3 regions of the Comamonas sp. HJ-2 genome follow, and region 1 is predicted to be linked to each of the others. Evidence: predicted binding sites of a transcription regulator. Region 1 holds the regulator's gene; each other region holds the start of a gene.
The links. The regulator FNR, encoded in region 1, switches genes on or off when oxygen is low (the NO sensors DNR and NnrR bind a similar motif). The targets are predictions, from matches to a motif close to TTGATNNNNATCAA.
Positions count from the first base shown of each region.

Region 2: the regulator FNR is predicted to act here: its motif matches at 4,604-4,617, upstream of ACWGXF_RS12200 (MBL fold metallo-hydrolase RNA specificity domain-containing protein).
Region 3: the regulator FNR is predicted to act here: its motif matches at 3,596-3,609, upstream of ACWGXF_RS08915 (hemerythrin domain-containing protein).

Region 1 covers NZ_JBSIFD010000014.1:166,311-176,573, reverse strand. The annotation lists gene ACWGXF_RS13625 (sensor domain-containing protein) at 1-1,138, opposite strand, end outside; gene ACWGXF_RS13620 (HD-GYP domain-containing protein) at 1,135-2,100, opposite strand; partial or broken gene ACWGXF_RS13615 (DUF3391 domain-containing protein) at 2,140-2,379, opposite strand; gene ACWGXF_RS13610 (sulfite exporter TauE/SafE family protein) at 2,490-3,203, opposite strand; gene hemN (oxygen-independent coproporphyrinogen III oxidase) at 3,207-4,589, opposite strand; gene fnr (fumarate/nitrate reduction transcriptional regulator Fnr) at 4,858-5,580, shown strand; gene ACWGXF_RS13595 (hypothetical protein) at 5,644-5,907, opposite strand; gene ACWGXF_RS13590 (FixH family protein) at 6,165-6,470, opposite strand; gene ccoG (cytochrome c oxidase accessory protein CcoG) at 6,597-8,039, opposite strand; gene ccoP (cytochrome-c oxidase, cbb3-type subunit III) at 8,122-9,033, opposite strand; gene ACWGXF_RS13575 (cbb3-type cytochrome oxidase subunit 3) at 9,061-9,198, opposite strand; gene ccoO (cytochrome-c oxidase, cbb3-type subunit II) at 9,216-9,848, opposite strand; gene ccoN (cytochrome-c oxidase, cbb3-type subunit I) at 9,868-10,263, opposite strand, start outside.
Region 2 covers NZ_JBSIFD010000013.1:27,792-38,054, forward strand. The annotation lists gene ACWGXF_RS12190 (efflux RND transporter permease subunit) at 1-3,026, shown strand, start outside; gene ACWGXF_RS12195 (efflux transporter outer membrane subunit) at 3,040-4,503, shown strand; gene ACWGXF_RS12200 (MBL fold metallo-hydrolase RNA specificity domain-containing protein) at 4,701-6,101, shown strand; gene ACWGXF_RS12205 (hypothetical protein) at 6,155-6,697, shown strand; gene ACWGXF_RS12210 (pyridoxamine 5'-phosphate oxidase) at 6,694-7,206, opposite strand; gene ACWGXF_RS12215 (long-chain fatty acid--CoA ligase) at 7,389-9,077, shown strand; tRNA gene ACWGXF_RS12220 (tRNA-Sec) at 9,096-9,191, opposite strand; gene selB (selenocysteine-specific translation elongation factor) at 9,376-10,263, opposite strand, start outside.
Region 3 covers NZ_JBSIFD010000009.1:181,905-192,167, forward strand. The annotation lists gene ACWGXF_RS08900 (magnesium transporter CorA family protein) at 38-1,240, shown strand; gene ACWGXF_RS08905 (dienelactone hydrolase family protein) at 1,406-2,098, opposite strand; gene ACWGXF_RS08910 (MarC family protein) at 2,281-2,928, shown strand; gene ACWGXF_RS08915 (hemerythrin domain-containing protein) at 3,038-3,535, opposite strand; gene ACWGXF_RS08920 (ABC-type transport auxiliary lipoprotein family protein) at 3,708-4,391, opposite strand; gene ACWGXF_RS08925 (MlaD family protein) at 4,498-5,445, opposite strand; gene ACWGXF_RS08930 (ABC transporter ATP-binding protein) at 5,445-6,305, opposite strand; gene ACWGXF_RS08935 (MlaE family ABC transporter permease) at 6,432-7,559, opposite strand; gene ACWGXF_RS08940 (GMC family oxidoreductase) at 7,872-9,539, shown strand; gene ACWGXF_RS08945 (sulfite exporter TauE/SafE family protein) at 10,113-10,263, shown strand, end outside.

The DNA.
Region 1 (10,263 bases):
CCAGCTGCTCAATCTGCTTTTGGGCACTGCGCTGCATGGTCATGTCGCGCATAAAGCCAATGCTTTGTACCAGGCGCCCATAGCCGTCACGCAATGCCACCCAGGACAGCCAGACCGCGCAGCGCTGACCTTCACTCTGCTTGAGCCAAAGATTGCCCTCCCAGAAGCTGCCCACATCCCAGCGCGCAGCGGCCAGCTCCAGCAGGTCGGACACAGGCCCTCCCTCGGACTCGAACAGAGTCCAGGCAGCGAGCCCCAGCACCGCCTTGCCATGCAGCAACTGCCCGCCAGCCGGGTTGACCTGAACGATGACACCATTGGCATCGGCAATGAATATACCGTCCAGGCTGGACTCGAACACTCTTGCAGCCAGACGCAGTTCTGTCGCCGAGCTGGATTCCACCGTGATGTCTCGATAGGAGTAGATACGCCCTATCGCCACACCGCGACTGAGCTGAGGCACGGAGCGGCGCTCCAGAACCCTGCCACTGAGCAGCTGCAGTACCTCCGAGGTTTCAGGAGCCGACAGGTCCTGCGCATCCTGTAGAAGAGTGAACTGACTCTCGCTGCTGATGGTCTGCGCTTCCAAATGGGCAAAGACGGCCGCATCATCTCGCTGCACGAGCAGTGGTTCGGGTAGTTGCCACAGCTCCGCGAAACGGTGATTGAATGCACGAATGCCGCCGCGCAGATCACAGACCAGCATGCCATCTGCAGCGGACTCAAGCGTCGCCCGCAACTCTGCAAGCAGCATGTCCAGTTCGCTCTCGTGCCGCAACTGCTCGCTGCGGTCGAGCATGGTTAGCATCAACCAGCGTGGATTGAGGGCGATGGAGCCCACCCCCATCTCCACAGCTGTCAATGAACCATTGGCTGTACAGATTTCTGTGAGAAATTTCGCCCCACCCACCCAGTTTGAGGCATCCTGCCAGAACGCCTTTTGCACCAGGGAGGCGCACAGCACATCGACATACTGCTCCTGCGCCTGCTCGGGCGTGTAGCCCGTGAGCTGCATACTGGCTGCATTGGCATGCACGACACGCAATGTCTGCGCATCCAGCAGCCAGACCGCCTCCTGCAAACCATCGAGCATGGAGGCAAGCAGAGGGTCAATCAGAAAACTCTGCTGCAAAGTCACGCGAGGTCTTTCTCGGCAGCAGGTGCTGCAGAACTGTCAAAAAAGTAGCAAAGACGCCTTTGCGGCTGTAAAGCTTCTAACGCATTTCGAGAAAGCTGATTTCGCGTCAAGCCCCGGCGAATACCCAAACCCACATATTCAAGCAAATCTACGAACCGCAGCTTCTGCGGCGCCTGCGTGTCATAGGTCAGCACCTTCGGCTTGAGCGACTGGCTGGTGTTGACAGACACCACCACGCCCATCCGCCCATCGCTTAGTTCCACCAAAGAGCCCGGCGGATAGACCCCCAAGGTCTGCACGAATGCCTTGAGCACATCGGGCGCATATCGCTGGCGATACTGTCCGTACAGTGCAGCCATGGCTTCATGAGGCGTCATTTCGTTGCCTTGCAATGGCAGATTGCACAAGCGCTCAAAATTATTGACCAGCGCCAGGATCTGTCCGGCAATGTCCATATCTTCGGCCAGCAAGCCAAGTGGAAAGCCTGACCCATCGGCCCATTCATGATGCTGGGCGATGGCCGTCGTGACGGAAGGAGGATAGCCCATGGATAGAGCCAATGCCACCGACTCCCCGACATGACGCGCATACACGGTCTCTCGCAGAGGCGTGCGGCCCGTGCCCTGATTCAGTGCATTGGCCGATGCGGAAATCTCAAGCCCCGGCTTGCCGATGTCATGCAACAGGGCTGCCGTGCCCAGATCCTTCAATACGTCATCGCACAGGCCCAGCGTCTTACCCAGCAACAGGCTCAGCACGGAGACGTTGACACCATGAACGCCAAAGGTGGCGCCCCCCGTATCCGCGAGCAGATGCAAACTCAGATCACGAGCCTGCGCCAGTTTGACGACTTGCTGTGCAACCAGCATATCCGTCGTTGTCCTCGCCTTCTCGGGGTTGGCTGGCAACAAGGCCTGCACATCATCAAATACGGAAACCGCGCCCAGAAACCTGGACTGCACGCCCAAAATACTGTTGCGCCATGCATGCGCATCATTCTCGGGTGAGGCAGGAGCGGGTTGAGGGTCTGCGGCCGGAGGCGCTGCCGCAGCTTCCAGATCGCTTCTCGATAGATCGACCTGGACTGCCTTGAGCCTCAGGGTCCTGAGTGTCTGCAACTGCTCGTCATTGACAATCTTGAAGCTGCTGACGGGAAACGGATGGCGCAACCAGCCGGTCTCCAGATGGACATACATGCCGATACGCAGTTGTCCGATATCAATAGCAACGAAACGATTCACTTTGAGCGCTACACACAAGATAAGACATTATTCCGCAGTTCCATGACTGCTCAAGCATGACTAGGGTCTGTTGGGATGCAAACAGCATCAACAATCCCCTCTTGTGTGACTTATCGGCACCAAAGGCTGGGTTTGTAGACCAGGTCCATCCACAAAGCCCAACTCGCAACGCCAATCAGCATCAGACCTGCAACTCTGGTGCCCCACCTGGCCCGCAATGCATTGACATGCGACTGTCCCAGTTGCCACAGCCAGGGACCCGCCAGCAGCCACAGTGCACCACCAACGGCAAAGGCTGCCATGGACAAAGCACCTCGCCAGGCGCCGCCACTCAAGGCCGCCACCAACACCGCCGAATACAGCAAACCACAAGGCATCAGTGCCCAGGCAAAGCCTGCTGCCAGACTGCCGCCCGGCGCGGTGACCCAGGGCTGAACCCTGGCCCAGACGGAACGCCCCGCCCGCTCCAGCCAGGCTGGCTGCCGCGCCTGCACCACCATGGCCAGTCCCCAGGCCATGACCGCCACATGCATCAGCGTCCAAAGTCTCTGCAATGCCGTTGTCTGACTGGTCAGCCAGGCCAGACTTTCCATGGCCACGGCCGCGATCCCGCCCAGCAGGGCATAGGCAGCGATGCGCCCCAGATGAAACAGGCTGGTACGCAGCCATTGGCGTTTTTGCAGGCCGAGCACGACAACTGGCTGCCCGCCGCCGACAGGCTTCGCTGCTGTGACCACGCTGCAGGGGGCAGCGCACATCACAAGACAATGGGGCCCACCCACGAGCCCCATGATCAAAGCAGTCCAGACCAGCGAAAACAACATGCGCTAGATGATGCGCGAAAAGCGGGCGCGGTTCCGGTCGGCCTGCAAATATCGGTCAAACAGCATGGCTACTCCGCGCACAAAAAACCAGCCCAGGCCAGTGACCTTGAAGCCCTCTGCGGACAGCTCGACCAAGCCGTTGCGCTGCATCTCTGCCAGCGCATCCAGCTCCGCAGCGAAGTACTCGCGGAAATTGATAAGCCAGGCCTGCTCCATGGGCTCATACAGGACGGAACCCTGGCACATGATGGACATGATGACGGCTCTGCGCACCAGATCGTCACGTGAAAGCGCCAGTCCGCGCTGCACGGGCAGCATGCCGCCATCGACGGCATCGTAATACTCTTCAAGAGTCTTGACGTTCTGGCTGTAGGTCGCGCCCACCTTGCCGATAGCCGATACGCCCAGTGCAATCAGGTCGCAATCAGGCTGGGTGCTGTAGCCCTGAAAGTTGCGATGCAGGCGCCCCTGGCGCTTGGCAATGGCCAAAGAGTCGTCAGGCAGCGCAAAGTGGTCCATGCCTACATAGACATAGCCGCCATCCATGAATGCATCAATTGCGCCGGAGAGCATGTTCAGCTTGTCCTGTCCCATGGGCAGGTCTGCCGATTCGATGCGCCTTTGCGGCTTGAAGCGCTCGGGCAGATGCGCATAGGCATACAGTGCAATGCGATCGGGGCGCAGCTCATTGACCTGTGCCAGCGTGCGCGCAAAAGACTCGGGCGTCTGCCTGGGCAGCCCGTAGATCAGGTCCACATTGATGGAGACAAAGCCCAGGCGGCGCGCCTCGGCCACCAACGAAAAGACTTGCTCGGCGGGCTGCTCGCGGTGCACCGCTTTCTGCACCGCGGGATCAAAGTCCTGCACGCCAAAGCTCAGGCGATTGAACCCCATGTCCTTGAGAGCTCTCAGCCGCTCGTTGCTGACGGTGCGCGGATCGACCTCGATGGAGTACTCGCCCGCGGGATCCAGCTTGAAATGTTCACGCATCAAGACCATCAGCTGCTGCAACTCGGCATCGCTGAAGAAGGTCGGTGTGCCTCCGCCCAGATGCAGCTGGCTTACGAGCTGGCCTTTGCCGCAATGCTCGGTATGCATGGCCAGCTCGCGGCTCAAGTAGTCCAGATACTCGGCAGCCTTCTCATGATGCTTGGTCACGATCTTGTTGCAGGCGCAGTAATAGCAAAGCGACTCACAGAACGGCACATGCACATAAACGGACAGGGGCAAAGCGCGCGAGCCAGAATGCGTCTTGCGCTGCTTGAGTGCCAGTATGTAGTCGTCTGCACCAAAAGCCTCAACAAAACGGTCGGCTGTTGGGAACGATGTGTAGCGTGGGCCGGGGATATCAAAGCGGCTCAGCAACTCAGGCGTGACTGCGGTCATAACTGGGAGTTAGGGTGCGCCCACACTCTGTATAGAGCAGATTTCAATGGAAATCAGATCCTGAAAATCATGCCCAAAATAGGCAAAAGCGCGTGTTTTTGAACGAATACAGGCAATGTGCCCCAAGGCAATCACCCTGTCCTTGATGAAAATCAAGAGACCTCAAGGCAAGTGCTGCGACAATTTGATCCATCTCATCTTCAACCACGAGGTCAATGACCAGCGCGACTCTCCACTCCGTGTCTGTCTGCGCCGTTGCAAAAAGCCCATGAATCTTCAGACCATCAAAGCATCCTGCTCCAACTGCAATCTGCGTGAACTGTGCATGCCCATGGGCCTGGACGATGAACAAATGGAGCGCATTGACGAGATTGTGGCCACGCGCCGCAAGGTCAAGCGCGGTGGGCTGCTGTTTCGCAATGGCGAAGAGTTCACCTCGCTGTATGCCATTCGAACCGGCTTCTTCAAGACCAGCGTGGCCACCGAAGACGGACGCGATCAGGTCACAGGCTTTCAGATGGCTGGCGAAATCATTGGTCTGGACGGCATCGTCAACGACCACCACACTTGTGATGCCGTGGCCCTGGAAGACGCCGAGGTTTGCGTCATGCCGTTTGACAAACTGGAGCAGCTCTCGCGCGAGGTCACTGCCCTGCAGAACCATGTGCACAAGGTCATGAGCCGCGAAATCGTGCGCGAGCATGGCGTGATGCTGCTGCTGGGCAGCATGCGTGCCGAAGAGCGCCTGGCGGCCTTTGTGTTGAACCTGGTCCAGCGCCTGTCGGCACGCGGCTTTTCCAAGTCGGAGCTGGTGCTGCGCATGACGCGCGAAGAAATCGGCAGTTACCTGGGCCTCAAGCTCGAGACCGTGAGCCGCACTTTCTCCAAATTTGCAGAGGAAGGCATTGTGGAAGTCAAGCAGCGCCACCTGCGCATCCTGGATACCGAGGCGCTCAAACGCATCGTCAACAGCCAGCAATGCCAGAACTGAACCGAGTCGACAGACACTCTCAAGACAAAGCCCGCGGACAGCGGGCTTTTTTGTCTGTGCGAATTAATCGGGCAGAGGCTCGGAAACGATGCCGCCATTGAGATCGCTGACGGAGCGACCCAGCATCACCGTCATCGCACCTCCGATCAGGGTCACGACCCAGAAGGCAAAAAAAGCGACCGTATAGATGGCCTGGCGCGACCAGTCCAGGGGGGAGCCCAGCCAGTGCACATCCAGCGGGTCCACAAAGGCGAAAACCACCATCTCCATGATTGCCGCCGCCAGAAAGGCCGGCCAGACAATCCACATCCAGCGTCGAGCATCCATCCTGATTCTCCTTGGGCTGTGGGCTTGGTCATATTTTGCACAACAGTGGTGACCGTTCATGCAGGACTGCGGGCATGCACCGTGGCGGGAAACCCTGAACCACTCTCTTTTCAGTAGCATCCTGCGCCATCTGGATATCAAAAAACCATTTGCTTCTACATCAACGTTAGACAGAACATGCGCAACACGCTCTGATTTTGATATCGGCAACAAAAAAGGCCGCAAAAGCGACCTTGGCGGAGCAAGCGCCGGAGCGCTCAGCGATCCAGCGGATGGTCCTTGGCTGGTGTGGCCGCATGATTGCGGCCGGTGACTGCTGGTGCCAGGCTTTTTTCACTTTCGCTCAGGCGCTGGTTGATTTCCATGCCATGGCGGTAGTAGTCAGGGTCAATCACGGGATCGGGCCTGCTCAGTGCGATGTATGCGGTGACAAAGCCGGCAATCACCACGATCACCGGGCCGGCGATGATGAGCCAGACATGGGCAAACTTCCACCAGGGCTTGCCGTCCTCGGGGTGGATGATCTTGGCCGTTTGCGAGACCTTGGCTTGTGCTGCCGACATGATGAAACCTCTTTCCAAAATTCTGACCACCCAGGCACACACGGCAGGGTGGCATAAATTGTTGCCGATTGGCGGTGCCCTTGTCCGGCCTCCGTGATGGCTCACGAAGACCGTCAAGACCTGGCATTAACGCGGCACCAGGAACACCGTCTTCTCGGAAATACGCCCTGCTCCGGCAGTCACTGCATCCACATTGAAGTGTACGGGGTGCGAGCCGGGAGTTGCTGAGCCATACGGAATCTGCAGCCGCACCGCAATGCCGCGCGTCTCTGCAGGGCCAACGCTCACTTCCTGCTCGGATGCGACTTCCAGATTCTCCAGGCCCACGGCGCTGATACGGTAGCGCTGCTCGGACTCGGTGGCGTTCATGATCTGCAGACGGTAGACGTTCTCCAGCTTGCCGCCCGCCACGATGCGCGAAAGCGCAGCACGGTCACGAATCACATCGACCTTGAGCGGCTCGCGCAGCACCAGACTGGCGATCATGGCAGCGCTGAGGGCCACCAGCACGGCCGAGTAGATCAGCACACGCGGGCGGAAAATACGGCGAATAACCTGCACCTGCTTCCAGGCCTTGGCCACGGCATTCTGAGTGGTCAACCGGATCAGGCCACGCGGATACTCCATCTTGTCCATCACGGAGTTGCAGGCATCGATGCACAGACCGCAGCCGATGCATTCGTACTGCAACCCTTTGCGGATATCGATGCCCACGGGGCAGACCTGAACGCAAAGCTTGCAATCTATGCAGTCCCCCAGGCCCTGTGCCTTGTAGTCGACGTCTTTCTTGCGCGGGCCGCGAGCTTCACCACGTTCGGCGTCGTAGCTGACGATCATGGTGTCCTTGTCGAACATGGCACTCTGAAAGCGTGCATAGGGACACATGTACTTGCAGACCTGCTCGCGCATATAGCCGGCGTTGCCGTAGGTGGCGAAGCCGTAGAACGCCACCCAGAAAATCTGCCAGTTGCCCTGGAAGGCCATCAACTCCACACCCAACTCACGGATGGGCACGAAGTAGCCGACAAAGGTGAAACCTGTCCAAAGAGACAGAGCGATCCAGAGAAACTGCTTGAGCGACTTTTTCCAGATCTTCTCCAAAGTCCAGCCGCTCTTGTCGATACGCATGCGGGCACTGCGATCGCCTTCGACCTTGCTTTCGATCCACATGAAGATCTCGGTGTAGACCGTCTGCGGACAGGAGAAGCCACACCACAGACGCCCGGCTACGGCGGTAAACAGGAACAGCCCCAGTGCGCTGATGATCAGCAGCCCCGTCAGATAGATGAAGTCCTGCGGGTACAGCACCAGTCCGAACAGATAGAAGCGCCGGGCCCCCAAATCGAACAGCACCATCTGGCGCTCGCCCCACTGCAGCCAGGGCAGGCCGTAGAAGACGATCTGGGTCAGAAACACCATGGCCCAGCGCCACCGTGAGAACACGCCGCTAATAGAGCGTGAGTACACTTTTTGCTCGGAAGCGAACATAGGCACCAACTCAGGCCCGCCCTCATGAGGCTCAGGCGTGATCGGTATGACTTTTCGGGGCTTCCCCTGATCGCACGGCATCGCAGTTCCTTAATATTTTTGTAATTACTGAAAATTGAAACGCGAAAAAGGCGGTGCCAGGGCACCGCCTTTTAAAAACGCATTACTTCTGGTTTTGCGTATTCGAAAGACTCCAGACATAGGAAGCCAGCACGGCAATTTGCGCCTCCGTCAACTTCTCTTTCTGGGCAGGCATCTCATTGTGCTTGCCGTTGTTGACGATGTTGACGATTGCCGCCTCACCCCAGCCATGCAGCCAGATGTCATCGGTCAGGTTAGGAGCTCCCAGCGCGGGGTTGCCCTTGCCGTCCATGCCGTGACAAGCCGCACAGGCCACGAATTTGGACTTGCCCTGCGAAGCCTTGACGGCATCGTGAGGGCTGCCCGACAGGCTCAGCACATAGTGCGCCACATTGCGCACATCCTCCGCCGAGCCCACGGCTGCCGCCATGGGCGGCATCATGCCGATACGGCCGTTGGTGATGGTCTCCCTGATCTTCTCGGGAGATCCGCCATGCAACCAGTCGCCGTCCGCCAGATTCGGGAAGGACTTGCTGCCGCGAGCGTCAGAGCCGTGGCATTGCGCACAGTTGTTCATGAACAGACGCTCGCCAATGGCCATGGCCTGAGGGTCCTTGGCCATTTCTTCGGTGGGCATGCTGGTGAACTTGGCATACAGAGGCTCCAGGTCCGCCTTGGCCTTGGCCATTTCCTTGTCGTAGGCGCCGGTCTGGCTCCAGTCCAGCTTGCCGCCGAAGCCGCCAAGACCTGGGTAGACCACAAGATAGCCCAGGCTGAAAACCACGGTGATCACGAACAGACCCATCCACCACTTGGGCATGGGGTTGTTGAGTTCACGCAGGTCTTCGTCCCAGACATGGCCTGTGGTGTTGTCGCCCGAGGGAACGACCTTCTTGCGGGCCACCAGAATCAGCAGCAGCAAGCAGCCAAAGATGCCGATCAGCGTAATCGCCGCGACATACACCGACCAGAAATTGTTAATGAAATCGCTCATGGGATGTTCTCGTTGTGGTGATCAGACTCAGTCTTCCAGGAATGGAACCTGAGCTGCCTCGTCAAAACGGGCCTGGTTGCGGCGGGCATACGCCCACCACCAGATGCCCACGAAACACGCCAGCGATGCCAGCGTGGCCACGATACGCATGGTGGTGATATCCATTTCCAGCCCTTTCTCTCTTACTTGACGGCGCGACCAAGGACCTGCAGATAGGCAATCACTGCCTCCATCTCTGTCTTGTCCTTGACCTCGGCCTGAGCACCGGCGATTTCCGCATCGGTGTACGGCACGCCCACCTTGCGCAGCGCGCTCATGCGCGTTGCCACGGCCGTGTCATCCACCTTGTTGGCTTCCAGCCAGGGGTAAGCAGGCATGTTGGACTCGGGCACCACGTCACGCGGGTTGTTCAGGTGGATGCGATGCCATTCGTCGCTGTACTTGCCGCCCACGCGATGCAGGTCGGGGCCGGTACGCTTGGAGCCCCACTGGAAGGGGTGGTCGTAGACGAACTCGCCAGCCACCGAGTAGTGGCCGTAGCGCATGGTCTCGGCGCGGAAGGGACGGATCATCTGCGAGTGGCAGTTGTAGCAACCCTCGCGCAGATAGACGTCGCGCCCCATCAGCTGCAACGGCGTGTAGGGCTTGAGACCCGCCACGGCTTCGGTCGTGGACTTCTGGAAGAACAGCGGCACGATTTCCACCAGGCCGCCAATGGTCAGCACGAACAGCGTCAGCGCGATCAGCAAAAAGTTGCTGGTCTCGATCTTCTCGTGCGAAAAGCTCTTGGGAGCTGCGTTATTTTGATCAGACATTGCTTTTGCTCCTCAATGCTCAGGCGTGAGCCACCACGGCAGGCACTGCCACCTTGACGGAACGGCCGGCCATTGCGGTCTTCCAGGTGTTCCATGCCATCACCAGCATGCCGCCCAGATACAGCAGACCGCCAGTCACGCGAATCACATAGAAGGGATAGGTCGCCTTCACGCTTTCCACGAAGGTGTAGGTCAGCGTGCCGTCGGGGTTGACAGCGCGCCACATCAGGCCCTGCATCACACCGGCAATCCACATTGCGGCGATGTACAGCACGATGCCGATGGTCGCCATCCAGAAGTGCAGCTCGATCGCGGGCACGGAGTGCATCTTCTCGCGGCCGAACAGACGGGGGATCAGGTAGTACAGAGAGCCCATGGTGATCAGACCCACCCAGCCCAGAGCGCCGGAGTGCAC
Region 2 (10,263 bases), on a different contig from region 1:
AATCCATCAACGGCGTGGAAGGCATGCTCTACATGGGTAGCCAGGCCACGACCGACGGCGTGATGACGCTGACCGTGACCTTCGCCCTGGGCACCGACCCCGACAAGGCGCAGCAGCTGGTGCAGAACCGCGTCTCCCAGGCCGAGCCGCGCCTGCCCGAGGAAGTGCGCCGCCTGGGCATCACCACGGTCAAGAGCGCGCCCGACCTGACCATGGTCGTGCACATGGTCTCGCCCAACGGCCGCTATGACATCGACTATCTGCGCAACTATGCCGTGCTCAACGTCAAGGACCGCCTGGCGCGCATCCAGGGCGTGGGCCAGGTGCAGATCTTCGGCGGCGGCGACTATTCGATGCGCGCCTGGCTGGATCCGCAGAAGGTGGCGCAGCGCGGTCTCTCGGCCGCCGATGTGGTGGCTGCCATCCGTGGCCAGAACGTGCAGGCCGCGGCCGGCGTGGTCGGTGCCTCGCCCGGCCTGCCTGGCGTTGACATGCAGCTGTCCATCAATGCCCAGGGCCGTCTGCAGACCGAGGAGGAGTTCGGCGACATCATCGTCAAGACCGGTGCCGACGGCGCGGTGACGCGCTTGCGCGACGTAGCGAGGCTGGAGCTGGGCGCGGCCGATTATTCGCTGCGCTCCCTGCTCAACAACGACCCCGCCGTGGGCATGGGCGTGTTCCAGGCCCCGGGCTCGAACGCCCTGGAGATCTCGGCCAATGTGCGCTCCACCATGGCCGAGCTGCAAAAGCACATGCCCGAGGGCGTGGAGTTCCGCATCGCCTACGACCCCACGCAGTTCGTGCGGGCTTCGATCAAGTCCGTGATCCAGACCCTGCTTGAAGCCGTGGCCCTGGTCGTGGTGGTGGTGATCCTGTTCCTGCAGACCTGGCGCGCATCCATCATTCCGCTGCTGGCCGTGCCGGTGTCGGTGGTGGGTACCTTTGCCGTGCTGCACCTGCTGGGCTTTTCCATCAATGCCCTGAGCCTGTTCGGCCTGGTGCTGGCCATCGGCATCGTGGTGGACGACGCCATCGTGGTGGTGGAGAACGTGGAGCGCAACATCGAGGCCGGGCTGTCGCCGCGCCAGGCCACCTACCGCGCCATGCAGGAGGTCAGCGGGCCCATCATCGCCATCGCCCTGGTGCTGGTGGCCGTGTTCGTGCCGCTGGCCTTCATCAGCGGCCTCACGGGCCAGTTCTATCGCCAGTTCGCGGTGACCATCGCCATCTCGACGGTGATCTCGGCCATCAACTCGCTGACCCTGTCACCTGCGCTGTCCGCGCTGCTGCTGCGCGGCCACGATGCTCCCAAGGACGCGCTGACGCGCGGCATGGAGCGCGTGCTGGGCGGCTTTTTCCGCCGCTTCAACGCCTTGTTCCGCCGTGGCTCCGATGCCTATAGCGGCGGCGTGCAGCGCGTCATCGGCCGCAAGGCGCTGATGCTGGTGATCTACGCCGTGCTGGTGGGTGCGACCTGGGGTCTGTTCAAGCTGGTGCCCGGCGGCTTTGTGCCGGCCCAGGACAAGCAGTACCTGGTCGGCTTTGCCCAGTTGCCCGATGGCGCCACACTGGACCGCACCGAAGACGTGATCCGCCGCATGGGCGAGATCGTCAAGAACAATCCCAATGTGGAAGACGCCATCGCCTTCCCCGGACTGTCCATCAACGGCTTTACCAACAGCTCCAACTCGGGCATCGTCTTTGTCACGCTCAAGCCCTTTGCCGAGCGCACGCATGCCGACCAGAGCGGCGGTGCTGTGGCGGGTCAGCTCAACCAGGCCTTTGGCAGCATCCAGGAAGCCTTTATCGCGATGTTCCCGCCACCGCCCGTGGCCGGCCTCGGAACCACCGGCGGCTTCAAGCTGCAGATCGAGGATCGCGCCTCGCTGGGTTACGACGCCATGGACGCGGCCGTGAAGGCCTTCATGGCCAAGGCCTACCAGACGCCCGAGCTGGCCGGCCTGTTCACGAGCTGGCAGGTCAACGTGCCCCAGCTCTATGCCGCCATCGACCGCACCAAGGCGCGCCAGCTCGGCGTGCCCGTGACGGATATCTTCGAGACGCTGCAGATCTACCTGGGCAGTCTGTATGCGAACGACTTCAACCAGTTCGGCCGCACCTATAGCGTGCGCGTCCAGGCCGATGCCGCCTACCGGGCGCGCGCCGAAGACGTGGGTCTGCTCAAGGTGCGTTCCACCACAGGCGAGATGGTGCCGCTGTCGGCGCTGATGAAGCTCGAACCCAGCTTCGGGCCCGAACGCGCCATGCGCTACAACGGCTTTCTGGCCGCCGACGTGAATGGCGGGCCCGCGCCCGGCTTCTCCTCGGGCCAGGCTCAGGCCGCCGTCGAGCGCATTGCTGCCGAAACCCTGCCGCCCGGCATAGGCTTCGAGTGGACCGAGCTGACCTACCAGGAAATCCTGGCCGGCAATTCCACCGTGCTGGTGTTCCCCATCGCCATCCTGCTGGTCTTTCTGGTGCTGGCGGCGCAATACGAAAGCCTGACCCTGCCGATTGCCATCATCCTCATCGTGCCCATGGGCCTGCTGGCTGCCATGACGGGCGTGTGGCTGAGCGGTGGCGACAACAATGTGTTCACGCAGATCGGGCTCATCGTGCTTGTGGGGCTGTCGGCCAAGAACGCCATCCTGATCGTGGAGTTCGCCCGCGAGCTGGAATTTGCCGGCCGCACTCCCGTGCAGGCCGCGATCGAAGCCAGTCGCCTGCGCCTGCGCCCCATCCTCATGACCTCGCTGGCCTTTGTCATGGGCGTGCTGCCGCTGGTGCTGTCCACGGGGGCGGGCGCCGAGATGCGCAGTGCCATGGGCGTGGCGGTGTTCGCCGGCATGATCGGTGTGACGGCCTTCGGCCTGTTCCTCACGCCGGTGTTCTATGTGGTGCTGCGCCGTCTGGCCGGCAACCGTCCGCTGCAGCAGCACGGCAGCCATGTGGCGCCGATCAGCGAGCCGGGTCACGGCGCCTCGGCCCTGCCCATGCCTGCCGCGCCGCGCGGCCATGACGAATAAGCCCCAATCAACCATGGATTCCGATATGAAAACGATGCAAGGCATTCGATCCCTGATGCCGTCCCTGAGCGCGCTGACGGCAGCCCTGGTGCTGGCGGGTTGCGCCAGCGCACCGCCCACGGTGGACCAGCATGCCGGCGTTGCAGTGCCCGCAAGCTTCAGCGCCCAGGCCGCAGCCGCGGGCTGGACGCAGGCCGCCCCGGCCGAGGCCCAGTCGCGCGGTGCCTGGTGGCGGGTATTTGCAGACACCGAGCTCAGCGCTCTGGTGGAGCGTGCGGGTGAAGCCAATACCGATGTGCAGACTGCTGCGGCACGCCTGGCCGAAGCGCGGGCACTGCTGCGCTCGGCCGATGCCCAGCGGCAGCCGCAGATCGGGGCCTCGGGCGGCGCTGTGCGCCAGGCCGGACTGAACACCGCGAACGGCCTGCAGCCCGCCACCCTGGTCACGGCCGGCCTGAACTTCTCCTACGAAGCGGATCTGTTCGGCAGGCTGTCGCGGGCCAGCGAAGCAGCGCGCGAGGATGCCAATGCACGCGAAGCCCTGCTGCAGAGCACGCGCCTGATGGTGCAGGCCGATGTGGCGCAGACTTATCTGCAACTGCGTTCGCTGCAGACCGAGCGCCAACTGGTCGAGCAGAGTCTGGCGGCCTATCGCGAGACGCTGACGCTGATCGAGAAGCGCTTCCGGGCCGGCGATGCGGCCGAGCTGGACGTGGCGCGCATGCAGACCGAGGTTTCGGCCACCGAGGCCGAGACGCTGGCGCTGGAGCGCCAGCAGGCGGCCCTCACGCATGCGCTGGCCGTGCTGGTCGGCGATATCGCCACTGGCTTCACGCTGGCCGCGCAGCCGGTGCTGGCAGCGCTGCCCGTGATTCCGGCAGGCGTGCCCGCGACGGTGCTGGCGCGCCGCCCCGATGTGTCGGCGGCCCAGGCATCGGTGCTGGCGGCCCAGGCGCGCGTGGGCGTGGCCCAGGCCGCATGGTTTCCGGCCATCACGCTCACGGGTAATGGCGGCTATGCCTCGCCGGAGCTTGGCGATCTGTTCAAGTGGTCGGCGCGCTCCTGGGGCATAGGCGCTTTGCTGTCCCTGCCCATCTTCGACGGCGGCCAGCGCGCCGCGCAGGAAGAGGGCGCCCGTGCGCGCCTGGAGGCCGCAGTGGCCACCCAGCGCGGTCAGGTGCTCGCGGCCTTTAGGGAGGTCGAGGATCAGCTCAGTGCCTTGCGCCTGCTCTCGGGCCAGGCCCATGTGCTGGGGCAGGCCGTGCAATCCTCGGAGCGTGCCACGCACCTCTCGGACGTGCGCTATCGCAACGGTCTGGTGAGCCAGCTGGAGCTGCTCGATGCGCGCCGCAACGAGCTGCGCAACCGGCGTCAGGCCTTGCAGGTGCGTACCGCGCAGTACACGGCCACGGTGGCGCTGATCCGTGCGCTGGGCGGCGGCTGGGACAGCGGAGAGCCTGTGGCGGCAAGCAGCTGAGGCGAGAGCAGTCCCGTCCGCCCTGGCGGCCGATTTGCCGGCTGGTGACTCCTGCTGCACAGCCAGCCGGTGCTTACGGCGCCCGGACAGGCTCAGCGGTTTGATGGGCATCAAGGCAAGACTTGAGGCTCTGGAAACGCAGGCGCCAGTGGTGCTAGATTCATTGACGGTCCATGTGGATCGTCAATGGATGCTTCATGAACATCACTTTTCACGGTGCGGCGCAGTCGGTCACGGGGTCCTGTTTCCTGGTCGAGGCGCATGGCTGCCGATTTCTGATCGACTGCGGCATGGCTCAGGGCGGCCGCGAGGCTGACGAGCACAACCAGCAAGCCTTTGCCTTTGATGCCGCAGGTCTGGATTTCGTCGTTCTGACCCATGCGCACATCGATCACAGCGGCCTGCTGCCCAAGGTCGTGGCCAAGGGCTTCAAGGGCCCTATCTATGCCACGCTGGCCACCAAGGACTTGCTCGAGGTCTTGCTCAAGGACAGCGCCCATATCCAGATGATGGATGCCGAACGGGCGGCGCGGCGCCGGCGTGAAGGCCGGGGGCACGAGCGTGAGCCGACGGTTCCTCTGTATTCGCTGGCCCATGTGGCGAGCACGCTGGAGCAGGTCCAGGCCGTGCCTTATGGCCACAGCTTCGAACCCCATCCTGCGGTGACGGTACGTTTTCAGGATGCCGGGCATATTCTGGGCTCGGCCATTGCGGAGCTATGGCTGGCAGATGGCCATGGCGGCACGCGCAAGCTGGTGGCCAGCGGCGATCTGGGCCAGCCGGGGCGGGTGATTCTGCGCGATCCCACGCCGATCCTGGAAGCCGATCTGCTGCTCATCGAGTCCACCTATGGCGACCGGCAGCACAAGAGCACGGGCGATACCCTGGAAGAGCTGGTCGATGTGGTCACGCGCACGGTTCCTCATGGCAATGTGGTCATCCCGGCATTTGCCGTGGGGCGCACGCAGGAGCTGCTCTATCACTTTCTGCAGCTGATCCAGCAGCAGCGCTTGCCGCCGGTAGAGATATTTGTGGATTCGCCGATGGCGGTGGCGGCCACGGACATCACGCTGCGGCACTTCGGCGTGTTCGACGAGGAGGCAAGGCAGTTGCTGGGCAGTGTCAGGAGACTCAAGGAATCGCCGCACATTCATTTCATCAGCGATGTGGAGGACTCCATCAAGCTCAACCGCATCAAGAGCGGCGCGGTCATCATCTCGGCCAGCGGCATGTGCGATGCGGGACGGGTGCTGCATCATCTGAAGAACAATCTGTCCAGGCCCGAGTGTGCGGTGGTGATCTGCGGCTTTCAGGCTGAAGGTTCGCTGGGCCGCAGGTTGGTCGACGGTGCCAGGCAGGTGCGCCTGTTTGGAGATGACGTCGAGGTCCGTGCCGGTATCCATACCCTGGGTGGCTTTTCGGCCCATGCGGACCAGCAAGCCTTGCTGGACTGGGCGGCCGCTTTTAGCCGCCCGCCGCAGCAGACCTTTGTGGTGCATGGGGAGTCGCATGCCTCCCGGGCCCTGGCCACGCTGCTGCACGAGCGCCTGCATTTCACGGTGCAGGTTCCGCAGCCGGCTCAGGTCTTCGAGTTCTAGAGCTCGCAGGAAGTCTCCGAGATGCAGAATCCGTCTTGCGCACGGCCTGTTGCATGATGTTCTGGCGGCGAAGCCTGATGCCGGTCGAGGTCGGTTTCGCGCAGCGGCTTTTCGGCACTACGCTGGATGAGCTGCTGCCCGGCATGCGTCTGCATGTGCGGCGTCTGGGCGATACCAGGCGCGCGCTGTCCCTGGGCGGCGGGCGCATCTATCTGCCGCGCAGCTTTTTTGAGCACCGGGACCCGCATAAGCCGCTGCGGCTTGCCCACCCTGTGGTGGCTGGCGTCTTCGCCCATGAGCTGCTGCATCAGTGGCAGCGCCTGCAAGGCAGGGCGGTGACCTGGGAGGCCTTGGGCCTGCATTTGCGCGCGGCATGCCTGCGGCGCAATCCTTATCACTATCAGACCTGTGCAGATCCGCAGCAGATGCTGCAGTGCTTTCTGGACGCAAACGTGGAGCAGCAGGGTCAGATCTGGCAGGACCATGTTCAGGCCCTGATGCAGGGCCAGCCGCTGCCCTGCATGTGCCTGATTGCCGAGCATGTGCTCAAGGCTCAAGCTGGCCAATCCAGGTCGGGCCGGGCCAGCAAAGGCTAGGCAGCCGGGTTGAGTGCGGCGATGAGATCGTGCTCGTCCACATCGCGCGCTGCGCCGAAGCCGGCGACATGCCTGCCGCCTTGCGGCGTGATGCAGACAAAGCGAAAGTCTCCCAGCGCCGTCATGGGCTCGGCTTCGGGAAAGCGCGCCAGATAGCTGGCACGGGCGCCTTGCCACAGGCCGCTGTCGCCTGGGGGAGTGGAGGCCACGCCCTGAATGCTGATGCGCTCCAGCGCATGCACGGCTTCGCCAGCGGACTCTGGCCTGCTCATCAGCAGACTGACGGCAGGATGCAGCTCCATGGCCTGTGTGTGGCTGGCCAGCGCACTGACATGCAGTATCAGACAGCTGAATTTGCCACTCCAGGCCCAGGGCACCAGCGACAGGCCTGGGGCGGGGAGATATCCGGGGGCTGATGAACCGGCCTGTGGCTGAACGGCCAGGGCGGCAGTACGCTGACTGGCGAGTAGCTGGCGCAGCGACTGCTGCAGGCGTGATTCATGAGGCATTTGCGCATGGTAAGCCAGAGCGCGGGGCAGGACCAGCTTGAGCCGCGTCAGGCCGCCTCGACCGTCACCTGCGTGACCGACTGTTGGGGCCATCCCGGATGCCGGGCCGAGGTTGCAGGCCTAGTCTTGCGGACTGATTAGTCCACCCGGACTATGTATACGCTTTTCTGATTGCCTGACTCATGCCCGCTCACCACAAGTTTTGGCCCAATCGGCTGCCATATTCCATCACCGTTCCAGCAACCAGTGTCTGGGAAAACCTCGCTATCAATGCCAGGCGTTATCCGGACAAAGCCGCGCTGGTGTTTCTGGGACGCACCACGACCTATCGGCAACTCTGCGAGGGAACGGAGCGCATGGCCGCCTATCTGCATGGCCTGGGCGTGCAAAAAGGCGACCGCGTCATCGTGCTGATGCAAAACAGCTCGCAACTGGTGCTGGCGCATTACGCCATCTTTCGAGCCAATGCGGTGGTGGTGCCGGTCAACCCCATGAATACGGCGGAGGAGCTCAAGCACTACATCACGGATTCGGGCGCCAAGGTGGCCATTACCACGGCCGATCTGGCGCCGGAGCTGGCCAAGGCCAGCAATGCCTTGCCGCAGTCCGAAGCATTGCAGCACTTGCTGGTCACCCGATTCACCGACGGTTTTGATGCCGATGTGCAAGGGCCGGATGCACCGCCCGAAGCCTGGCGCAACTGGCTGCTCGGCGAGCGCGAACCCGCAAGCCTGAGCCATGGCAAGGTCCATGCCTGGACGCAGGCACTGGCCTGCAGCGAGCTGCCGCCGCCGCATACCGCGGGTCGTGACGACCTGGCATTGCTGCCCTATACCAGCGGCACCACGGGCCAGCCCAAGGGCTGCATGCACCTGCACCGCAGCATCAACCACAACGCCGTTTCCGGCGCGATGTGGGGCACGGGCAGCAGCGAGAACGTGGTGCTCGCCGTCGTGCCCATGTTTCACATCACAGGCATGGTTTCCGTGCTGCACAGTGCCATCTACATGGGGGCGACGCTGATCATCATGCCGCGCTGGGAGCGTGAGCTGGCAGGGCGCCTGATCTCGCACTATCAGGTCACCAGCTGGACCAATATCCCGACCATGGTGATCGATCTGCTGGCCAGTCCCAACTTTGCGTCCTTCGATCTGTCCAGCCTCAAATACATCGGCGGCGGCGGCGCCGCCATGCCCCAGGCCGTGGCCCAGCGACTGCTGGAACAGTACGGGCTGCGTTTTTGCGAGGGCTATGGCCTGACCGAAACCGCCGCACCCTCGCACAGCAATCCGCCCGACCATCCCAAGCAGCAATGTCTGGGCATCCCCTTCATGAGCACCGATGCGCGCGTGATCAGCCCCGACACGCTGGAAGAGGTGGCCCAGGGAGAGCAGGGCGAGATCGTGGTCAACGGCCCCGAGGTGTTCGAGGGCTACTGGCAACGCCCCGAGGCGACCGAGCAAAGCTTTATGGAGCTCGATGGCAAACGCTTTTTCCGCACCGGGGATCTGGGGCGCGTGGATGAGGATGGCTACTTTTTCATCACCGACCGGCTCAAGCGCATGATCAATGCCAGCGGCTTCAAGGTATGGCCCGCCGAGGTGGAGTCGCTGATGTTCCGCCATCCGGCGATTCAGGAGGCCTGCGTGATCTCCGCCAAGGATGCCTATCGCGGCGAGACCGTCAAGGCTGTGGTCGTGCTGCGTGCCGGCCATGAGGCGACGACGGCAGAGCAGATCATCCAGTGGTGCCATGACAATATGGCAGTCTACAAGTCCCCACGTCGGGTGCAATTCGTGACGGCTTTGCCCAAGAGCGGCAGCGGCAAGGTGATGTGGCGAATGCTGCAGGAGCAGGAAGCCGCGGTCTGAAATGCAAAGAGGGGGAAGTGGCGGAAAGCAGCTGGAGTCGAACCAACCCGGGAGCGGCTGACGCCCCCCACCGGGTTTGAAGCCCGGCCGCGCCACCGGGCACGATTGCCTTCCTTTGAGTCAAGAGTGGAAGTTGCCACTCTTGTAGAAGATAAGACGGTGATTGTAGCCAGCAATCCGGCACCTGATGACAAACAGAACGTCAAGACCGCATATCCGGCTCTACTCTGATTTGATAGCTTGTTGCCCAAGCGGGATAAGGAACCTGGACTGGTTTCCGCTGGTTTCCCTTGCAGGCTCAGCGTGGCGTGCTATTCCACTGCACGTCAGGGCGCAGCAGATGGGCGTCGCGCACGCGGCGTGTGTAGCCGGTGCGGTCGAAGAATTCGAGAATCTGGATGGCGCGCTTGCGGCCCAGACCAGTGGCGTCGCGGAATGCGCTGGCTTCCACCTCTCCCCTGGCGTGCTGGCTGGCGATGTCGGCAACCAGGGCGGCGAGTTCATCCATGCGCACCGGTGCATAGAACAAGTCCTTGACGACCTGGAACAGCTGGCCCTGGCGCGAAAGCTTTTTGAGCAGCTGGCGCACCGGCTCTTCGCCAGCGGCATGGTCGCGCGCCAGATCGCGCACCCAGGGCGGGTCATAGCGGCCTGCAGCAATGGCGGGCAGCAGTTTTTCGGCCAGCGTCTGCTCGGCGCTGCTCAGCTGCACGCTGTGTTGCGGCAAATGCAGCCAGGCGCCGGTGCTGGCCAGCAACTGGCTGTTGAGCAGGGCATCGACCAGGCCCTGATAGAGCGCGTCGTAGCTGCCTTGCTGCAGGCCGGGCAAGGCCATGCGCCTCAGTCTGGCCGCGTTGACGCCGGGCTCGTCGGGCGATTTTTCATGAAAGCGCGCCAGGCTGTCGATGACCTGGGTCTGCAGCTGCTGCCAGCGCTGCAGGCCAAGCACCAGGGCATCGCCGCCGGCGATGGGCAACTGGATGGTGTCGGCAAGGCTGGCCTCGGGGAAGGCATGGCCGCCCAGACACACCAGCTGCGAACGCGCAATGCCGTGCGGGGCCTGTGCGATCAGCGGTCTGAAGTCGTTGCGGGCGATTAGCTGCTCCATGGCGTCGAGGTAGGCCATGCGCTCTGCGCTGCGGCGCTTGCGGCTCGGAGCATAGGGGTCGAGCACCATGCCGCCGGC
Region 3 (10,263 bases), on a different contig from region 1:
TCTGCTTTTTGCACTGACATCGAGACTGCCTAATCCCATGCGCGTGCTGCATATCTCTCCCCTCTATGCCCAGCCTGTTGACGGACTGCCCACGCAGGCGGCAACCACGGGGTTTTACTGGGTCTCCTGCACACGCTCGGAGCTGGAGGCTCAGCTGCCAGCCATTCAGACCATGTTGGTCAGGCTGGGCGGCTCCGCCCTCGTGGACCTGCATGTCTCCGACCTGTTGAATCCGGCCATCCCTTCCAATTACGACTACACCTCGGTGTACGACGTGCTGGTATTCCGCCGGCTGGCCAACGCCCATCTACCGCCGCTCAGCGGCAACCACGCCTCGCCCGCGTCAGCCGCGGCCTCACCGCCAGGCCTGCCTGCAGTGATGGCAGGCACCGGCAGTGCGGCATCCAGCGCCCCGCCTCCATCGCACAACCCGGCCCACAGCGGCCAGCGCGAAGCGCCGGTGCTGCAACGCGTGGAAACCCAGCCCGTGGGCTTTGCGCTGTATGACCAGATTCTGCTGTCCGTGCATCCCGACGGCTGCTTTGTACTGGAAAACTTCTGGCAGCGCCTGATTTCCGGCCCCGCCAAGACTGACAGCCGCCAGGCCAGCACCAAGATGCCCGTGGAGCCTGCCGACCTGATGCTGCGCATGGTCAACGGCATGGTGGACGGCTACCTGGATCTGCGCCGCACACTGACGCGCCAGATCGACCACTGGCAGATGGCGCTGCTCAAGCCCAACAAGCGTTTCAGCAACTGGGCCAGCGTGCTCGACGTGCGCCTGGCGCTGCACCAGTTGGATGAGATCTGCGAAGACCAGCGTGCCGCCGTGCAGGACTGGACCGAGGCGCTGGAGGGCTGGCCGCCCGAGCACACACCTGCGCGCCAGCATGAGCGCGAACTGCTGCGCGTGCGCTCGCGCGACGTGCTCGAACATATAGAGCGCGTGACCCACCACATTCACCGCATGGAGCAAAGTGCCGAGACCGCCGTGCAGATGCACTTTTCGGCTCAGAGCAACCGCGCCAACGACATCATGCGCACGTTGACCACGGTGACGGCCATCTTTCTGCCGCTGAACCTGATTGCCGGCATCTTCGGCATGAACTTCGAGTTCATCCCGTTCGTCCACAAAAAGGACGGCTTCATCTGGGCCCTGGTGGCCATGGTGATCATCACCGTGGTGCTGGTGGCCTATTTCTGGCGCCGCCGCTATCTGGAAAGCGAAGAAAAAGAATGACCCCCTGAGGCGCTTCCGCGCCTTCCCCCAAGGGGGACGACATCCTCGCTGCGCGGCGGCGCTTGCTTGATGTCTCTGATGGGGGACCGCCCAGCGGCAACGGGCTTTAGATAAAAACAGCTGCTTGCGCTTATATATAAAGCACAAGCAGCTATTGTTTTTATATCAACCCAGATACTGGGCGAAGAAGGCCAGAGTGCGCTCACCTGCCAACGCTGCAGCGGCTTCGTTGTAGGAGCCGCGCTGATCGCAGTTGAAGCCATGGTCGGCCTCATAGACATGGACTTCCACCTTGGGCTGGGCCTTCTTGAAGGCTTCGACGGACTCCAGCGAGATGTAGTGATCCTTGCTGCCAAAATGGGCCAGCACCGGGCACAGCGCCAGACGGCTGGCTTCCAGTTCGCCCGTCATGCCGCCGCCGTAGTAGCAGACTGCAGCCGAGACGCTGGCCAGATTGCAGGCCGAGCGCCAGGTCATGAGGCCGCCCCAGCAAAAGCCCACCACGCCGATCTTGCCGCCAGGCACCAGAGTCGCCGCATGGGCCACGGCTGCTTCCACATCGCGCAGCGCGCCAGGCTCAGGCAGGGCTTCCACTGCGGTCTTGAGCGCAAAGCCGGCCTTCATGTCTTCTTCGCTGTAACCCAGCTCCACATCGGGCTTGACGCGGGCAAACATGGCGGGCGCCACGGCCACATAGCCCTGGGCTGCGTAGCGGTCTGCCACGGAGCGGATATGCGAATTCACGCCGAAGATCTCCTGCAGTACCACGATGGCACCGCGTGCCTGGCCCTCGGGCATGGCCACATAAGCCGGGGTTTTTGCGCCATCCACGGCTGTCAGTTCAACAAAGCTGCCCATTGCGAAGCTCCTTAACATGGTTCAAAAGGGAAATCCGCGACGCGGCCGCCAGCAATGCTGTAATGGCTGATGCCGCGTCGATGATTCGGCCATTTTTTCACAGGAGTGTTGATGCAAGCTATCTCAGCCCCACAAAAGGCCGACAGTCGCAAGAAGCCCCCCATGCCAGGAGGCGAGCTGTAATGGATATCAAGCCCCTGATCACCCTGGTCGCCATCATCAACCCGCTGGCCATCGTCCCGTTCTTCATCCACTACACGGCCGGCTTCGACGCCGAGCAGCGCTGGCAGACGATTCGCACCGCCGCCTTTGCCGCCTTCTGCGTGATTGCGGTCTGCGCCCTGCTGGGACTGCAGATTCTGCAGTTCTTCAATATCTCGCTGCAAAGCTTTCAGGTCGGCGGCGGCCTGCTGCTGCTGATCAGTGCGATGAACATGCTCAACGCCCGTCCCGCCGAAGACCGCCCCAACAATGCCACGCTGGCAGCCGGCGTCGAGAAGGCCGCCGAGGGCAACAGCATTGCCGTCGTACCGCTGACCATTCCGCTGCTGACCGGGCCTGCCGCCATGTCCACCGTGGTGATCTATGCCGATCAGGCGCGCACCATCTGGCAGCATGTGGCACTGGTCGGCTATGGCGTGGTGGTGGCCGCTGCCATCATGGTCTGCTTTTCGCTGGCCCACCCGATTGCCCGCGTGCTGGGCAAGACCGGCATCAATGTGATGACCCGGCTCATGGGACTGATTCTGGCCGCGCTGGCCATCGAGGTGATGGCCGGCGGACTGATCAAGATCTTCCCCATCCTGGCCTCCCCGGCGATATACCCTTAACCCAAAAAATACTTCCCCTGAGCGGCTGCGCCGCTTCCCCCAAGAGGGACGGCAGCTTCGCTGCGCGGCGGCTCTTGCTCGCTGTCTCTCGCCTTATCGCGTGCCAGTTTCAGGCAGTTACTACTTCCATTTTTTCAGCTTCACCACAGGCACCACCACAGCCGGTGATCGGCTCCGCAGGCAAAGCCTCGGGCACCAGCACCGCGCCGGTCACCGGGTCAAAGCCCGCGCGGCGCATGTGCAGGGCCAGGGCGGCATCCATGTTCTGCGCATGGTGGCTGAACCACGGACCTAGCTCGGCCGCCATATGGCGGATCGTGGCCAGATCGCCCTGCCCGCCCTTGACCGCCCCCTCGCGCAGCACGGCCAGCACCACCTTGTGCTGCTGGCTGTGGCAGTTGCCCGTGGCAAAGCCCGTGGTCTGCATCCAGCGGTCTTCCTGATCGAAGTGCTGCTGGGTATGGGCAATCAGCTCGTCCCAGAGCGCGCACAGCTGCTCGTCGCCCGCAGCTTCCACCTGGGCCAGCAGGGTGACGAACTCTTCATGCACCGCGTCCATGACGGGAAAATCCAGGATGAGAGCGGCATTCCATTCGAGGCTGGCCATGGCAGTTCCTTGTGCGAGGTTGAGGAACTGGCAGCTTAAGAACAAGGCCCGGCCCGGCCATTGACCCACATCAGCAAAGCAGCTGCCCGCGAGTAAGCAGGACTTGCCCGGAATCAACAAAGCCCTGCATGGCAGGGCTTTGGGAGCGGAAATGCCTGGGACTGGTCGGGCCCTAGCGCCCGTAACCCTGCAACCAGCGGCTGAGCTGGGCAGCCGCCTCGTCCACGGCGCGTGCCATGGCCTGGGCACCGCCGGCTGCGTCGGCCGAGGCCGCCGGAACTTCGACCGTGAACACCTTCTGGCCCAGCAATTGGTTGCCTGCACTCTCGCCGGCACCGATCAGGCTGGCGCTCAGGCGCAGCAACGCACGGCTGTTGCTGGCGTTGTCGAAGACCTGGCTGAACTCGTCCACCGTCACGCGCAGCTGCGCAATCGAGCGCTTGTCGGCCTGCAGGGGGCGGACATTATCCTTGCCCGAAAGCACGGGGCGCTCCAGCCCCAGGCGCATGCGCAGGCGCTGCTCCACCATCTGAGCGGGAGGCAGGCTCCAGCGCGCGTTCTGGTAGGCACGCAGTTGCTGGCTGTCGCTGTAGTTCAGACGGTAGAACATGGCCGTCAGGCCCTCGGGCAACCCCGGCGCCTGGACTTCGGCCAGCACCAGCGGTACCGGCGCCACGGAGGGTGCGGCCGCATTCGCGGCCGGCACTGCCAGGTCGGCCATGCCCAGGTCATATCGCACCGGTTGCGTGGGTGCCGTGGGCAGGCCCGAGCAGGCGGCGAGCGCCAGTACCAGGGAAGAAGCGCCCAGCAATCGCCATGCTCCGCGGCCGGTGAGTGAAATCTTTGTGTCTGCCATATTGATTCCTTTGGGACTTAGGCCAGCCAGAATGAGTAGCAGGCATTTCCATCGAAAAGCTGCCTGCCCGATCCGAATTGGCGCAAGTCGTGTCCTTGTTGCTTCTTCACTTGGCCGGAGCCACGAAACCGGGCTCGCCGGGGCCTGGCAAGCCCATTCCCTGGCCGTAGATGACGGATTGCGGGTTGTCATTGAAGCGGCCCGCGGCCGCGCCCATGCTGCGCGCGGCGCGCGAGACATCGTCGGCCGCGCCGTTCATGCGCGGCAAGGTGCTGCGCCCCAGCGACTCGGCCGCCTGCGACAGGGCCTGCGTGCCCTCGGCAATCTGCTGCAGCGGACCATCGGGGGCATTGACCTTGCGCACGGTCTGCTGCAGATCGGTCGCCACGCCCGTGGCGGCATTGCCGGCCTTGGTAAGGGACTGCAGGGTCTGGTGCGCATCTGCCGTGATCTGTGGAAAGTCCTTGGCCGTCTTGTTCATGGTCTCGGCCAGATCCTTGATCCCGCCGGATGCGGCAGCGATATTGTCGAGCGCCACGCTCACCCGCTTCTGGTTGTCCTCACCCAGCATGGAATTGAGGCGGCGTGAAATTTCGTCAACCCGCTCCAGCAGCACCGGCCCCTGGTCGGCCAGCATGTTCAGCGGCGATGATTTCATGGGCAGGCGCGGCAGGCCGCTGGGCCCGGGCTTGAGCGGTTGCGAAGACTTGCTGTCATCGTCGAGCTGGATATGGGCCAGCCCCGTCACTCCCTGATAGCCGAGCTGGGCGTAGGTGGCCGGCGTGACCGGCGTGTCCTCGCCCACGGCAATGCGAATCAGCACATTGCCGGAAATCTGCGGATCAAAACCGATGCGCACCACCTTGCCCACGGGCACGCCCTTGTAGCGCACCGTGGCCTGGGGCTGCAGGCCGCTGACTCCGTCCTTGGTGGACATTTCATAGAGCTGGTATTCGCGGTTGTCGCGCGTCAGCCAGACGGCCAGCCCTGCCAGCAGGGTCGCCACCACCAGCACGAAGATGCCGGCAGCCATGGCATGGGACTTGTTTTCCATCAGCTTTCCTCTGCGGCCACGCCGCCTTGCACCGGGGCCATGGCACGGCGGCCACGCTCTCCCTGGAAGAAATGTTCAATAAACGGGTGCTTGATCCGGGCCACGTCGCGCGGAGCTCCGGTGAACAGCACTTTTTTCTCGGCCAGCACGGCCACTCGTGTGGACAGCGCGAACAGCGTATCCAGATCGTGGGTGACCATGATCACGGTCAGGCCCAGCTCTGCATGAATATCGCGCAGCAGCTCGCAGAACTCGTCCGAGCCCTTGGGGTCCAGCCCCGCTGTGGGTTCGTCGAGCAGCAGCAGCGGCGGATCCATCATCAGCGCGCGCGCCAGCGCCACACGCTTGATCATGCCGCCCGACAGGTCCGCAGGCATGCGCGAGGCATGCTCGGGCTTGAGGCCCACCATCTGCAGCTTGACCATGGCCGCATCGCGCACCACGGCATCGGGCAAGGTGCCCTGCTCACGCAGCGCAAACGCGATGTTGTCGAGCACGTTGAAGGCCGAATACAGCGCACCCTGCTGGAACAGCATGCCCACCTGACTCGCCGCCAGCTCGCCGCTGATGACTTCGCGCGAGGGCCGGCCATCCACGGTCACCGTGCCGCGCGATGGCGAGAGCAGCCCCAGTATCTGGCGCAGCAGCACCGTCTTGCCCGTGCCGGAGCCGCCCACCAGGGCCAGAATCTCGCCCGGGTAGACATCGAAGTTCAAGTCCTGGTGCACGGCAAAGCGCGACTCGCCCTCGCCGAACTCGGTCCACAGGTCCACTGCCTGCACCAGGGGTTTCACATCCTGCGGCGGCGCGTAATCGCCCACGGCACCCTCGATACGGCGGTTGTGCATCACCTCTGTCATTGGCGTGCCCCCCGCTGCACGAGGCTGGCGCGACCCAAGCCAGAAACGCCGTGCAAGGGCCGCCCCGCAGCGAAGGTGTCGTCCCCTTGGGGGGAAGCGGCGAAGCCGCACAGGGGGTAGTTCATCCTAAAAGCCCACGTTTCTGAAGAGGATGGCAAAGATGGCATCCACGATGATGACCATGGTGATGGATGACACCACCGCCGCCGTGGTGCCACGACCCAGGCTCTGGGTATTGGGCTCTACCTTCAGGCCCCAATGGCAGCCGATCAAGGCAATCAGCACGCCAAACACCACGGACTTGCCCATGGCCAGCACCAGATTGCCGACCTTCACGGCCGCGGGCAGGCTTTGCACGAAATAGGAGGGCGTGATGTCCATGGTCAGGTCCGCCGCGACCATGCCGCCAGCCAGTGCCGCAAGAATGGTCCACAACGCCACCAGCGGCATGGACACGGCCAGCGCCAGCGCACGCGGCAGCACCAGCCGGTAACCCTGGGAAATGCCCATGACCTGCATGGCGTCGAGCTCCTCGGTCACGCGCATCACGCCGATCTGCGCCGTGATGGCCGAGCCGCTGCGCCCCGCCACCAGAATCGCCGCCAGCAGCGGCCCGAGCTCGCGGATCAGCGAAATGCCAAGAATGTTGACAATAAAGGATTCGGCCCCGAACTGACGCAGCTGCAGCGCCATCAGATAGGCCAGCACCACGCCGATCAAAAAGCCGACCAGCGCCGTGATCGGCAAAGCTGTCGCTCCCGTTGCATAGAGATGGCCCGAAATATCACGCCAGGGGCCGCGAAGCGGGTTGCGCAGCAGGCGCAGGCAGTCCAGCAGCAACTGGCCGACCAGCTGGATCAAGTTGGAAAAGTGCCCGCAGGCATCGATCACCATCTGACCCAGCCGATTGACCTCGCACATCCATCCCGAGGGCTCGGGCTTGGACTCGGGCACTTCGCTGAACCTGGCCACACGCTCCAGCATGGAGCGCTGGGTCTTGGTCGTCAGCAGTTGGGCCGGCCAGGCCTTGCCCCATTGCTCCCACAGCAACTGGGCACCGATATGGTCGAACCAGACCATTTGCTGCAAATCCCAAGCCGCGCCCTTGGGCACGGCCCTGATCTGCGGCGCCAGCCGGCGCCAAATATGGCGGTCGCCCAGCTCGGCGGCACTCCAGCGGCCCGCAGGCACGGCCCATTGCTGACCTTCGCGGGACTGCAGCGGGCATTGAGGTAGTTGGTCTGAGCTGGGCAAAGAAAAGCTTCCTAGGACATGGGGGAGACGGGCTGACCGCAGGGGCCAGCATAACGCGCCAAGCGAGGAGCATGCCAAACGCAGCACGTAGGCCGCTGCCGCATGCCACGCAATGATAGCGTTGCAATTTTTATCAAAAATCCGCGAAAGTCAAAACCAGCACTGCGCCGACAGCTTCCAAAACAGGAGTATGCGAGCGCTTTCCCTATCGACACCCGCAAGCTCATCACACCTAATGAACCAGCCTTTTTGCCCATGACTGCCTGATGCTCTGGCCTCTGCGCCTAGCTGTACCGGCCTTTTGATCTGCCCATGAGTGATACCCAGTTCGACTACATCGTCATCGGCGGCGGCACAGCAGGTTCGCTGCTGTGCAACCGTCTCACCCGCAACAAGAATCACCGGATTCTGCTGATCGAAGCCGGCGGCAAGGATGACTACCACTGGATCCACATCCCCGTCGGCTATCTCTATTGCATAGGCAACCCGCGCACCGACTGGCTCTATCAGACCGAGCCCGACCCCGGCCTCAACGGTCGCAGCCTACGCTATCCGCGCGGCAAGACACTGGGCGGCTGCTCCAGCATCAACGGCATGATCTATATGCGCGGCCAGGCCCGCGACTATGAGCAATGGGCCGAGCTCACCGGCGACGACACCTGGCGCTGGGAGCAGGTCCTGCCGGCTTTCAAACAGCATGAAGACCATTGGCGTCTCGACGCCGGCGGCAGCGCCAGCGAAGAGTTCATGCGCCTGCACGGCAGCAAGAGCACCGGCGGCAGCGGCGAGTGGCGCGTGGAGAAGCAGCGTCTGCGCTGGGACATACTCGACGCCTTTGCCCAGGCCGCGCAGCAGGCCGGCATCCCGGCCACCGACGACTTCAACCGCGGCTGCAACGAGGGCGTGGGCTACTTCGAGGTCAATCAGAAATCGGGCCTGCGCTGGAACACTGCCAAGGCATTTCTGCGCCCCACCTGCTATGGCCGTCCCAACTTCGAGATGTGGACCCGCGCTCAGGTGCGCCGGCTGATTCTGGAAGATCTGCCGGACGGCAGCCAGCGCTGCACCGGCGCCGAAGTCTGGACCGGAGAGGAGATGGTGACTGTGCAGGCCGGGCGCGAGGTGCTGCTCTGCGCGGGTGCGGTCAACTCACCGCATATTCTGCAGCTGTCGGGCATAGGCCCCGGCGAATTGCTGCAGCGCCATGGGATGGCTGTGCGCCGCGATCTGCCCGGCGTGGGCGCCAATCTGCAGGACCATTTACAAATCCGCTCGGTCTACAAGGTGCAGAACGCCAAGACGCTCAACACCATGGCCGGCAGTCTCTGGGGCAAGGCGGCCATCGCCCTGGAATACGCACTCAAGCGCAGCGGCCCCATGAGCATGGCGCCTTCGCAACTCGGAGCCTTTACACGCAGCAATCCGGCATTGGCCCACCCCAATCTGGAATATCACGTGCAACCGCTGTCGCTGGATGCCTTTGGCGAGCCGCTGCACGACTTTGCCGCCTTCACCGCCAGCGTCTGCAACCTCAACCCCAGCAGCCGCGGCACGGTGCAACTGCAAAGCGCGGATTTCCGCCAGGCTCCGGCCATCGCACCCCATTACCTCTCCACGCCAGAAGACCGGCAGGTGGCGGCAGACAGCCTGCGCGTCACGCGGCGCATCGTCAGCCAGCCGGCGCTTGCGCGCTTCCAACCCGAAGAGTTCAAGCCCGGTGCTCAATACCAGAGCGACGAGGAGTTGGCGCGTCTGGCCGGTGATATCGCCACCACCATCTTCCACCCCGTGGGCACGACCAAGATGGGACGCGCCGACGACCCGATGGCAGTCCTGGACAGCCGTTTCAAGGTGCGAGGCGTGCAGGGTCTGCGCGTGGTCGATGCCGGCGCCATGCCCACCATCACCAGCGGCAATACCAACAGCCCGACGCTGATGATGGCCGAGAAGGCGGCGCAGTGGATTCGTGACGCGACCTGAAAAACGGCCGCACGAAAAGCCGAGCGATTCACTGCGACAAGCCCGTCAGCGCCCGAAATTCGCTCTGGAGCGCAAAGTCTGTACTAGCGGAAGAATCCCGCGCGGCGTCATTCCCCATTAAGCAAAGTCCTCAGAGATCTTTTGCTTATAAGCATATGACGCTATTGTTTTTGAAATATCTCAAAACTCATAAGGATGTCACGAAACTTTCTGATTCATTTGTCAGACGTTTTTGATATAACCCAAGGGAATTCCCCAATGCACCACACAGGTGCAGCCCTTACATTCTCGTCACTCTCGCTGCTCCACGAAGCAGCATGGAGGGCCGAGGAGACAACTCGACACAACCAGACCAATACATATAAAAGCATCAAAGATGCGTTCAAAAGCGCCCCACAGTGGGCGCTTTTTTTATGCCTGCGCACAAGCTTGAGGCTGCGGTGCGACAATGCCGGCGCCATCCTCGGGCATTCAAGCCCGCTCTCCCCTGGCTTCTTCATCCCGCCTCCGGCAGCGCCGCCCAGCGGCAACGCGCGTTGCTCACGGCATGCACCAATTGCAGGCATTTGCTCCATGGAATGGATTCTTGTTTCCCTCGCCTCGGCCCTGGCCGGGTTTGTTGACGCCATCGTGGGAGGCGGCGGACTGATTCTGGTGCCGGCCATGTTTGCAGCCTTCCCCACCACCACGCCTGCCACGCTGTTTGGAACCAACAAGAGTGCCG